Regions from separate parts of the Cytobacillus sp. FSL R7-0696 genome, predicted to be linked through region 2. Evidence: riboswitches for the same ligand, from Rfam matches in the RefSeq annotation. Region 2 holds a riboswitch; each other region holds the start of a gene.
What was found. A riboswitch is a leader RNA that binds a small molecule or an ion and turns the genes downstream of it on or off. The one in region 2 is predicted to bind lysine.
Positions count from the first base shown of each region.

Region 1: it holds a riboswitch for lysine, as region 2 does, so the genes downstream of both, MKX29_RS15715 (aspartate kinase) here and MKX29_RS09885 (transporter substrate-binding domain-containing protein) in region 2, are expected to answer to the same signal.
Region 3: it holds a riboswitch for lysine, as region 2 does, so the genes downstream of both, MKX29_RS13625 (Na+/H+ antiporter NhaC family protein) here and MKX29_RS09885 (transporter substrate-binding domain-containing protein) in region 2, are expected to answer to the same signal.

Region 1 covers NZ_JBBOWA010000001.1:3,028,649-3,032,730, reverse strand. Annotated here, with positions in the region: gene MKX29_RS15720 (YslB family protein) at 437-913, shown strand; gene MKX29_RS15715 (aspartate kinase) at 1,011-2,240, opposite strand; lysine riboswitch at 2,396-2,576, opposite strand; gene uvrC (excinuclease ABC subunit UvrC) at 2,646-4,082, opposite strand, start outside.
Region 2 covers NZ_JBBOWA010000001.1:1,890,086-1,894,167, reverse strand. Annotated here, with positions in the region: gene MKX29_RS09895 (amino acid ABC transporter ATP-binding protein) at 1-530, opposite strand, end outside; gene MKX29_RS09890 (amino acid ABC transporter permease) at 555-1,313, opposite strand; gene MKX29_RS09885 (transporter substrate-binding domain-containing protein) at 1,496-2,341, opposite strand; lysine riboswitch at 2,471-2,655, opposite strand; gene MKX29_RS09880 (methyl-accepting chemotaxis protein) at 2,786-4,082, opposite strand, start outside.
Region 3 covers NZ_JBBOWA010000001.1:2,620,184-2,624,265, forward strand. Annotated here, with positions in the region: gene MKX29_RS13615 (DUF72 domain-containing protein) at 1-800, shown strand, start outside; gene MKX29_RS13620 (YunC family protein) at 862-1,164, shown strand; lysine riboswitch at 1,289-1,473, shown strand; gene MKX29_RS13625 (Na+/H+ antiporter NhaC family protein) at 1,646-3,217, shown strand; gene MKX29_RS13630 (ABC transporter substrate-binding protein) at 3,694-4,082, shown strand, end outside.

The DNA.
Region 1 (4,082 bases), 1.1 Mb from region 2:
CTTGAATTTGTAGCATGACACGCTGAATATGTACATAACAAATCCTTCGCATCACTAAGAAAATGCAAATCATTTTCAAAACATTTATATGACATGTCCATTTTACTCCCATCGCCCATTAGCGTCAAGAAAACGGATACAGATTTTGTCGATATTACGAAAATTTTTTCTATTCTAGTTTCACTCAAAAAACCAATGATATAGTTTTTTCAACCCTATTTGGCGGTATATTAAAATAGCTTAAATCACGCAATAATATTCATATTTTACGCATAAAAATACATTTACATTAGATTATTATTAGTGTTAAGATTATTCCCATAATTTACACCAGTTTTACAAACTAAAAATTTTTCCCTTTTCACTGTACGTATTCGTTTTTTCCAAGTAAATTGTATATATTAGACTTTATGAAAGAGGGGAGATTTAGCATAATATGCCATCTCAAGAAGCCCAAATAGAACAAACCGAAAACATGGCAGAATCAATCGAACCAAACAAAGAAGTGATTCCATCCTTTGGTTATGAATTAATTAGAGAAGAACTTTTACATGATTTGCTAGGTAAAGACGCACCAGATATCTTATACTGGGCAGGCAAGAGACTAGCGCGTAAATATCCTCTACAAACAGAAGAAGACTTATTCAGTTTCTTTGTCGAGGCTGGTTGGGGAAAATTAACGAAAAACCTCGAAAACAAAAAAGAAATCGAATACGAGTTAACAAGTGAAGTCATTCAAAAGCGCTGTAAAGAAAATGCTCACGCAACATTCCAATTAGAAGCTGGTTTTATTGCTCAACAAATCGAACAGAAAAAAGAAGTGATTTGCGAAACATTCGAGCACCCACGTAAAAAAGGTGGAAAGGTCCTCTTCACAGTCAAATGGGATAAAAAGGACAATATCCACACCTAATAAATATACCCAACAGTAAAAAAAATCCAAACATCATTCTTTTTAAGGCGTTTAAATGGTGTTTGGATTTTCCTATCTTATACTACTGCTAGCTCATTTAATTTTTTATTAAATCCCCAACTAAATTAAACGTTTGATGTAAAGCTTGAGCAGCATTTAACATATGCGCTTGGTCAATCACAGCCGAGACCTTTATTTCAGATGTACTGACCATCTTTACAACGATGTTATTAGCAGCTAATACATTAAACATCTCAGCTGCTACTCCTGGGTTTGAAATCATTCCTGAACCGACAATCGAAATTTTCGCCAATTGTGATTCCCATTCAATCTGATCATAACTTAAGGCTTCTCGATTTTTTTCTAGTATTTTCACAGTCTCTGTAAGATCTTGGTTTTTAATAGAGAAAGATAAGCCTGATGATTTATCATCTGTAATACTTTGTATAATAATATCAACATTTATATGTTCTTTCGCCAAGAGTGAAAAGATGGATGAAAGGCTTATTAAAGGGTCTTTAATCCCTAGTACAGATACCCTTGTAATATCATCTTCAAAAGCAACCCCTCTAACAACTAAGTTCTCTTCCATTTCCGCAACCTCCTCAATAATTGTTCCTTCTTCTCGTTCCATACTGGAACGTACTTCAAGCTTTACATTGTAATTTTTTGCAAACTCAACTGCTCTTGGGTGTAGAACGCCTGCACCAAGATTAGCTAATTCAAGCATTTCATCGTAAGAGATTGATGGAAGCTTTCTTGCATTTTTTATATAGCGTGGATCAGTTGTGAATACACCTGTTACATCAGTGTATATATCACATTTGTCCGCTTTTAATACTGCTGCAAGAGCCACGGCTGTTGTATCAGAGCCACCCCGACCTAATGTCGTTATTTGGCCAGTCTCACTTAAACCTTGAAAACCCGCTACGATAACAATTCTCCCTTTCTTTAACTCTTGTGAAACAGGCTTTGTGTCAATATCAGTGATTCTTGCGTCACCATGTACTGATTCCGTTTTAATCCCTGCTTGCCAGCCTGTATAGGAAGTTGCCTCATAACCTTTGGAATTTAATGCAATTGTTAATAAGGAGATTGTAACTTGCTCACCTGTAGATAACAACATATCCATTTCTCTCTTACTTGGAGCAGGTGATAATTCTTTTGCCATACCAACTAATTGATCAGTCGTTTTGCCCATAGCCGACACAACGACAACGATATCATTACCATTATTTTTTTCTTCAATGACACGGTTAGCTACATTTTGAATATGATCAACCGAGCCTACGGAGGTTCCACCAAATTTCTGTACAATTAAGCCCACTTTTCTCCCCTACTTTCAAGTCATTCGTTTTTTATTCCCTGCCGCCTGTATGTACAACCAACACATTTCTACCCATATTCGGCATAAAAAAAAGCAATGAGATGAAACCCATCCCATTGCTGTGTAGTCAAACGTATGAACAATCTACGCACACACAGTGAGATAGCCCTCCAAGACAGATAGTCTTGACAATCCTGCACTTATTCAATGCAGAACCAGCGAAGAAAATATTGAGTCTTTCTTCACTTCGGCGAATATTCCCTTTCAAAGTCCTTCAAACGAAGCTCAATCTTCTAAGGAACTTTTACTAATGAAACTCGCACCTCTACCTTCACTTTCAAGTTAAAAAGTGATTTGATATAAAGTTAAAAACACTATACCATATTTGTTTTTTTCAGACAATGTCTATTCATGTAACTTTTCATAAAGTTCTTGTGCAACTTTTAATGGTAAGCCAGATTCCCTAAGGTCTTCTACACTAGCTGATTTCATTTTTTTTACAGAACCAAAATCTTTTAATAACTGCTTTTTTCTTTTTTCCCCAATACCATCAATTTCATCAAGAAGTGACTGAAATGCACTCTTTCCACGAACTTGTCTATGAAATGTAATCGCAAATCGATGCACTTCATCTTGAATACGTTGTAATAAATAAAATTCCTGGCTATTTCGAGCGAGGGGAATGATCATTAATGGATTTCCATAAAGAAGTTGAGATGTTTTATGCTTATCATCTTTGACTAATCCTGCTAGTGGAATATCTAAACCGAGTTCATTCTCAAGCACATCTCGAACGACTTCAACATGTCCTTTTCCACCATCAATGATAATTAAATCAGGTAGGGGGAGCCCTTCTTTTAAAACCCGGCTATATCTCCGTCTCGTCACTTCCCTCATAGATTCATAATCATCTGGTCCTTTAACTGACTTAATCTTATATTTCCGATACTCCCTTTTTGCAGGCTTACCATCGATAAAGACAATCATTGCTGAGACAGCATCGGTACCCTGGATATTGGAGTTATCAAAAGCTTCAATGCGATAGGGTGTGTAAATTCCTAGCTCCTCACCTAAGCTTTCTATTGCATTCACCGTTCTTTTCTCATCACGTTCAATAAGCGAGAATTTTTCTTTTAAAGCAATCTTTGCATTTTTATAGGCAAGTTTCACTAGTTCTTTTTTTCTCCCTCTTTGAGGAATAAATATTTTCACATCCAAAAGCTGCTCAGCCATCGTCACATCAACAGAGTCTGGCAAGTAGATTTCCTTTGGTTTAAAATGGTTAGCTTGTTCATAAAAACGGCCGAGATAGGTGAGCATCTCTTCTTCAGGCTCATTATAGATTGGAAACATAGACACATCTCTTTCAATGAGTTTCCCTTGCCTAATAAAGAATACTTGTACACACATCCAACCCTTATCAACCGCATAAGCAAACACATCTCGGTCTGTAAAATCCGTCATCGTAATCTTTTGTTTTTCCATCGTCGTTTCTATATGGATAATTTTATCTCTGAAATCTTTTGCTTTCTCAAACTCTAGCGCTGCGGACGCTTCTTCCATTTTCGTTGAGAGTTCTTTTTTGATCTCTTTATAACCACCATTTAAGAAGCGAGTAATCTCATCTGTCATTTGTTTGTATGTGTCAGATTTTACTTCATTTACACAAGGAGCTAGACATTGTCCGATATGGTAGTAGAGACAAACTCTATCTGGTAAGGTGTTACATTTTCTTAAAGGATAAAGGCGATCTAATAATCTCTTTGTTTCATTGGCCGCCTGCACATTTGGATATGGACCAAAATATTTACCTTTGTCTTTTTTTACTTTTCTCGTGGTAAT
Region 2 (4,082 bases):
TCGCCAACCATTTCAGGATCGAGTGCTGAGGTTGGTTCATCAAACAACATCACATCTGGCTCCATTGAAAGTGCTCTTGCAATCGCCACACGCTGTTTTTGACCTCCGGAAAGCTGTCTTGGCTTAGCTTCTACATAAGCCTCCATCCCGACCACACGCAAATATTTCTTCGCGATTTTTTCTGCTTCCTCTTTTGAACGCTTTAATACTTTTATTTGCCCAACAACACAATTGCCCAATACATTATGGTTATTAAATAGATTAAAAGATTGAAAAACCATGCCGAGATTTTTACGATATTGATGGACATTATGTTTATCGTCGAGGATATTTTCACCGTTATAGATAATTTGTCCACCACTTGGCTTTTCTAATAGATTGACACATCTTAATAGGGTCGATTTCCCAGACCCTGATGAGCCGATGATTGTAACTACTTCTCCTTTATTCACTGAGAAGTTAATATCTTTTAATACTTCATGACTACCAAAAGACTTACTTAACCCTTGAATATCAACAACTGTATTCACTTTTCCAACTCTCCTTTCCGCCACCTATGCTCCTGTTGTTTTTCTTTTGATATCTTCTGCCGTATCCATTTCACCTGCAACGACGTAATTTTCCGGTCCATCCATTCTTCTTTCAATATAGCGTAGAATTAATGTAACGGTATAAGTCATAACGAAATAAATAATACAAACAACAAAGAATGACTCAAAGTAGCGGAAATTATTCCCTGCAATTGAATTCGTTTGGAAAAATAATTCAGATATAGAAATCACGCTTAACACGGCAGTATCTTTTATATTAATGATAAATTGATTACCTGTAGCTGGAAGAATGTTTCGAATGACTTGAGGTAAAACAACATTCATCATTGTTTGCAAATGGTTCATCCCAATGGCTTGGGCTGCCTCATATTGACCTGGGTCGACAGAAATAATCCCTCCACGAACAATCTCAGCCATATAAGCACCCGTGTTAATGGAAACAATAACGATACCAGCAATGAGCGGATCCATTTGATAGCCAAAGGCCATTGCTGCCCCGTAAAAAATAACCATTGCCTGTACAATCATTGGTGTGCCTCTAAAGAATTCAATATAAGCAGATAACAAGAAATTCACTATTTTTAATAACAACCGTTTAGGACCATTCTCCGGTATTGGTATTGTTCGAAGAATGCCTGACAACAAACCAATTAGGGCACCGAAAACGGTACCAATTAAGGCAATGACTAATGTCACACCGGCGCCTCGTAAAAACATTGGCCAATATTCGACAACGATGCGAATAATCCATTCTATACTCATAACAATGATCTCCTTTTCTCTCATCATGATTGGCCATTACCAATCAATCTGCTAAGGATTTGCGCTTCAAAGGTTTAATACGACGGAGAGGATGCGCTACCCTAGTTGTTTATTTCTCATGTCTCTCCTAACCTTCTTCTCGATATAAAACCGGCTACATCTCATGCAGCCGGCTCATTTAGTTATTCTGCCGCTGGCTGATTCTCAATAGCAGCATCCATTAATTCTTTTTGTTCTTCTTCAGAAATATCTGCAAGGATTTCATTGATTTTATCTGTTAATTCGCTATCTTTTTTCATCCCTACTGCAATGGCAGTATCTTCTTCACTTGTCTCAAATCCTTCAGTAAATTCAACCATCGCAAAGTTATCATTAGCAGCTGAAGCACTTACACCTTCAGGACGTTCAGAAACATAACCGTCAATAATTCCAGACTCTAATGCAACACGCATAGCAGGGAAGCTCTCCATCGCTGTTTGCTGTTGTACGCCGTCAATTTGATCAATTACTGAATAATGAAATGTATTTAATTGGGCAGTAACCTTTGCTCCACTGAAGTCTTGAATGGATGTGGCATTTTCGTAATCGCTACCTTTTTTCACTACCATGACTAAATCAGATTCGTAATAGTTATCAGAAAAATCAATCGTCTCTTTTCGTTCTGCTGTTGGTGACATACCAGCAATAATGGCGTCAATTTTATCTGAACTTAATGATGGTACTAAACCATCCCATTTTGTTTTCACAATTACTAACTCTTTTCCTAAACCTTCTGCTATCTTCTTCGCAATCTCAACATCGTAACCGCCTGCAAACTCTGAATTACCTTCAATTGCAACTGCGCCGTTGCTATCATCCATTTGCGTCCAGTTAAATGGCGCATAACCCGCCTCTAGTCCTACACGAAACACGTCTTTATCTTCTCCACCTGAACCTGTGCTTCCTTCAGCCTCATCATTTGAACCACAAGCAGCTAGAAACATACTCATTACTAAAGCCATAGCTAGTAAAGCAAATCTCTTTTTCATTTCTATTCCCCCTAATATATTTTTCTACTAATTAAACTATTCCGAATTAAGAAAAAGAATAACAAAAAAAGACCTGAGATGAACTCAGGTCCTTGTTATTCTTCCGCCTAAATCCTCTACTTTTCCCATTTTAGAGATAGTGCACCTTAATAAACCGGGTAAATTTATTAAGACAGTCCTGCAATTATTCACTGCAGACCCAACATGCTATACAAATGGATATAGCACATTTCGGCGATATTTCCTTCTCTTTAGTTTCATCATGCCTTATCACTCTACTAAAGACTGTTAAATACCGCGCCTCTACCCCACCAGAAAAAGTGAGGTTTATTCAATTTGATATCTATTAGGCTACAATAGTTTAATAGCGTCTGTCAATATAAACTCTATGGAAAATTGGTCCTTTTTTCGCACAACCTTTTGATCAGAGCATAATTACCAATGTCAAGCTTGTTTGCTTGAAGCTAACTCTTTTAACTGGATGCTCAAATGATTAATATCCGCTACCGAATGGTTTACTTTTGACACCATCTCATGTTCATCTTCTATGATGGCAACGATTTCCTCTGTAGCTGCAGCGTTTTCCTCTGATATATTTGCCATATTTTCAATCTGTTCTTGAATTTGCTCAAATTTTTCTGTGGCAGCGGACACTTCATTGACACCTTTCACTAACTCTAAGTTGTTTTCTTGTAATGATGTTTGGATCTCGTTGAAAAAGGCAGATATCTCTGTTAGAAGTGCTTGTCCCTGCTTTACAGCACCTTCCCCTTCAAGAGAGCTTTGACGTGCTTCAAGAGACTGAGTGAAAAGAGTATTCGTCACTTCAGAGATCGCCACCGTGATTTCAGCACTTTGCTCAGCTAACTTCCTTACTTCATCTGCAACGACCGCAAACCCTCGCCCATGCTCTCCGGCTCTTGCTGATTCAATTGCTGCATTTAATGCGAGTAAATTAGTTTGATCGGCAATTTGTTTAATGCCTGCTAATAATTTATTCACTTGTTCCATACTAGAATGAACATCTGATACCGTCGATGCTGTCACACTAATCGTTGTATTTACTGTATTCATATGCGATGTAACATCGACTATCTTAGTTAAACCATCTTGTACTTTCTCATTCATACTCTTCGACTTTTCTACGACACCTTCTGAAATGGCAACAGATTCTTTTGTATTTTGTAAAGACTGACTCATAGAATCATTGACAATATTTAAGCTGTTCGCTTCTTCCTGAATACTTGTAGCCATCTGTTGAGCAGCTTCTAATACTTGTTGGCTTGACTCATGTATCGTTTCAATATTTTGCTTAAAAAGTCCAATATGATTTTCTAGAGTCACTGTACCTTTATCTATTGAACCAAAGGTGTCTTGCAACTGTATGAGAAGGTCTTTTGACTCCGTTTCTTTTTGCTCTGCTTGGTCAATCAATTCCCTACCCCAACTAGCTAATAAATAAAATAAGTACAAAATCCCGTTGGTGACAAGAATAATAGTAAAAATACTCCGGACACTATTACTTTCTCCTAATAACTGATGGCCAATTATAAAGTAGGTAGCAATAAAACTAATATTAAAGAATGCAGAAAAAGCAACAATCATTTCTTTCTTAAAATACAGCACCACCATTGCAACCGTTAAGAATAAAATATAATGCTTATTCAAAGCATAACCGTCCACAAAAAAGAGCATCATCACAATGAGGTTTGGTATAGCAGCATACAAAAAGCCCTTTACG
Region 3 (4,082 bases), 730 kb from region 2:
ATACGGAGCGTGTATCTAACCGAGATAAACTATTAGAATATGGCGCTCATTTTCCAACAGTTGAGGTAGACGCCTCCTTTTATGCCGTACAGCCAGAAAGGAACGGGGAAAAGTGGGTGAGGGAAACGCCTGCTTCATTTAAATTTGTTGTGAAAGCTTATCAGGGGATGACGGGGCATCAAAGGGGAGAGATTCCTTTTGAGTCCAAAGAAGAAATGTTTGCTGCTTTTAAAGCGTCGCTTGCCCCTTATATAAGAGAAAATAAGTTAGCGATGGTCCTATTTCAATTTCCACCGTGGTTTAATTGTAAAAAGGAAAACGTTCAATATTTACGCTGGTGTAAACAGCAAATGGGAGAAATACCATGTGCTGTTGAATTTCGTCATCAGTCTTGGTATCAAGCTGTGTTTATAGAAGGTACTTTAAATTTTATCAAGGAAGAGAAATGGATACATACCGTTTGTGATGAACCACAAGCAGGGGAGGGCTCTGTTCCAATTGTAATGCATACTTGCGGACATCCAATTGTACTTGTCCGCTTGCATGGTCGTAATGTTCATGGATGGCAAAATAAAAAACAACCAAATTGGCGTGAAGTTCGCTATCTATACCGTTATAATCACAAGGAATTATTGGAGTGGGCAGAGCGATTAAAGCAATTACAAAAAGAGGCGAAGGACGTCTATGTACTATTTAATAATAATTCTGGTGGTGACGCAGCGGATAATGCAAAGGAAATTCTAGAAATATTAGGAATTGAATATGAGGGATTAGCTCCAAAACAACTCGGTTTATTTTAACTAATGAGTACACCGAATCTCTACCTATAACATAAATTGTTAAAGGGAAGGGGGGACGGTCATGGTTGAATTAAAGCCTGTTATTTTGGATGGTCATACGTTTATGACTGTATCCGTTGAGCTGCCAAAAACTAATTTGTTAGTTGTATCAAATGATAATGGATATATCATGTGTGGTGCATTAGACGTTGCGTTATTAAATGAAAAATTAAAAGATCGCCATGTCATTGCTGGTAGAGCCGTAGGGGTAAAAACGATTCAACAACTAATAGATGCACCACTTGAATCAGTCACTTTTGCTGCAGAGGAATTAGGAATTAAAAAAGGGATGATCGGAAGAGAAGCGCTATTAAGAATGGTATAGGTTATAGTATCCTACTATATCTTAAAAATAATAAATTTAAGTATATTTTAGGTTTTGATAGAGTTTTGCATAAATAATTATATTTTGATATAATGTATAACAATTGAATAATGCCTTATCAATCCGATGGGGTAGAGGCGCAAATCATCATTAGTAATCAATGTGAGGATGACAACAGTGAACTTTGATAAAAGGGAGATTTGCCGAAGCAAATAGGTACGTCAATATTTATTTGTTGGGGTTGCTCTAAATAGGAGTAACACTGTCATTATGGAGGTATATTAACCATAATGGGGAGCTACAGTCGTGATGGAGAATAACGTTACTTCTTGAAGGGTAATGATAGAATCTCTATCGTTACTCTTTTTTTATTATCAATTAAGGATCAAAGAAAAGTGGAGGATACCTTTCTCTGATCGTTAATTGATATGAGACGCATTCGTTCATGTCTATAGCTCCTATACTAATAGGAGGTCTTTTTATGACAGGTACATTTATTTCTGTGCTGCCACCTTTGGTAGCGATGCTTTTGGTTATACTAACAAAAAGGGTGATTCTCTCCCTTGGTTTAGGGGCGTTAACAGCAGCTATCTTAATTGGAGGATATCAACCGCTAGATACGCTACAAATATTTTTCTCGTCGTTTATAGCACTTTTCATAACAGATGAAGGGTTAAATACTTGGAATATATTCATTCTATTATTCTTACTTATTCTTGGTAGCATTACTGCATTTATTTCACTATCGGGTGGTAGTCGTGCCTTTGGTGAATGGGCAATGAAGCGTGTGAAAACGAGAGTGGGTGCACAGTTATTAACCGTAGTTTTAGGTATGATTTTGTTTATAGATGATTATTTTAATGCGTTAACAGTTGGACAGGTATCTCGACCTGTTACTGATCGACAAAAAGTATCACGTGTAAAGCTTGCTTATTTAATTGATTCAACATCCGCACCTTTATGTGTTATATCGCCTATATCAAGTTGGGGAGCATCAATTATCGCCTTAATTGGCTCGATTTTAGTGTCTCATAAAATAACTGATTATAGTGCTTTCTCTGCTTTCATGCAAATCATTCCGTTAAATTTTTATGTATGGGCGGCAATCATAATGGTGTTTATCATTGTTGTTGGGCAAATTGATTTTGGTCCAATGAAGAAACATGAGAAACAAGCTATTGAACAAGGAATTCTATTTGATAAGAAGAAACAGTTGAAAGACGAGGTTCAAGAAGAATTACCTATTAGTACGAAAGGGACTGTTGGTCATCTTGTTTGGCCAATCATTGTTTTATTTATTGGAACAGTGAGTATGATGGCTTGGACAGGCATGAATGGGGCAGAGGGGAATGTGTCGTTAGTATCCTTATTAGAAAACACAGATGTGGCCTTATCATTAATTGTCGGAGGATTATTGAGTTTAGCTGTTGCTTACGTACAATTTGCTCAAGTATTAAAGAAAGATGATAAACTAACGAGTAATTTTTATTTGAAAGCTACATGGGTTGGGATGAAATCTATGTTTGGATCAGTATTGATCTTAATCTTTGCTTGGTTACTCGGAGATTTGATTAGTCAAATAGGTACAGGGGAATACTTGGCTAGCGTTATTAATCAATCGAATCTGAGTCATGATTTTATCCCTGTTATCCTATTTATTATTGCGGCACTTATGGCATTTAGTACAGGGACATCTTGGGGATCATTTGGCATTCTCCTTCCAATAGCTGGTGATATTGCTGTAGCTACAGATATATCCCTGCTGATTCCTGCAATGGCAGCTGTACTTGGAGGGGCAGTATTCGGAGATCATGCTTCACCGATTTCTGATACTTCTATTTTATCCGCCACAGGTGCAGGAAGTAATTTGATTGATCATGTCATTACACAATTTCCTTATGCCTTTACAGCAGCTGTTGCTGCGGCCATCTCTTATATCATTTTGGGTGTAAGTGGAAGTGTAATCATTGCATTAGCTGCTTTGATTGTTATGATGGCAGGGATTTTACTTGTTGTTAAAATGTTCGGTACAAAAACCGAGAAGACGATATAATAGTTCTTTTGAACATATAGGAAGGAGGAATGAACTCGTCGGTTCATTCCTCTTTTTCTATCTTACAAGTCTAAAATTACTACATAAGCAAAGTTATTTTACTTTATATAAAAGTAGCTAGTTATTTTCAATTGCTATTATTAACAATTGAATGAACTACATTATATCTATCTACTATTAATTATTTTATGAATATAATGATAGAGTTTTACAAACAAAACATATGAAAAAGAAACCCTTTAACGCTCTAAACTATTAATAAAATTCTAAATATTAGTATTATTCACAAAGATTGTTTTGACAGATGAATAAAATGATACTATACTATTTTTAGATTTATAGCAATTATCAGAAAAATATTACATTTTGGTTATTTTAGTCTACTTTTTTGTGTGGTATCTTTTCTTGTGGGGTTTATATGGGGGATTTGAACCATGCTCTTAGTTGTTGGAATAATCAAAAAGAGGGGGATCATTATGTTTTTTAAAAAGAGAATGACGGCTGTTCTTTTAGCTTCTACTATAGGAGCTGCAGGTTTCCTTGCTGGCTGTGGTAGTGATAGTGCAGGTGGTGGTGAGTCTGGTGATACTGTCAAGATAGGTGCCAACCTAGAACTTTCTGGTGCAGTTGCCTCATATGGTGAAGGAATTGCTGAAGGAATCGAATTGGCTGTGGATGAAATTAATAAAGATGGTGGAATCGACGGTAAAGAGATAGAAATTGTAAAAGTCGATAATAAATCGGATGCAGCAGAAGCAACCAATGCAGCTATTAAATTAACGGAAAATGATGATGTCGTAGCTATTATTGGGTCTGCTACAAGTGGTAACACAGTTGCTCAAGCACAAGTGGCTAATAATTCAGA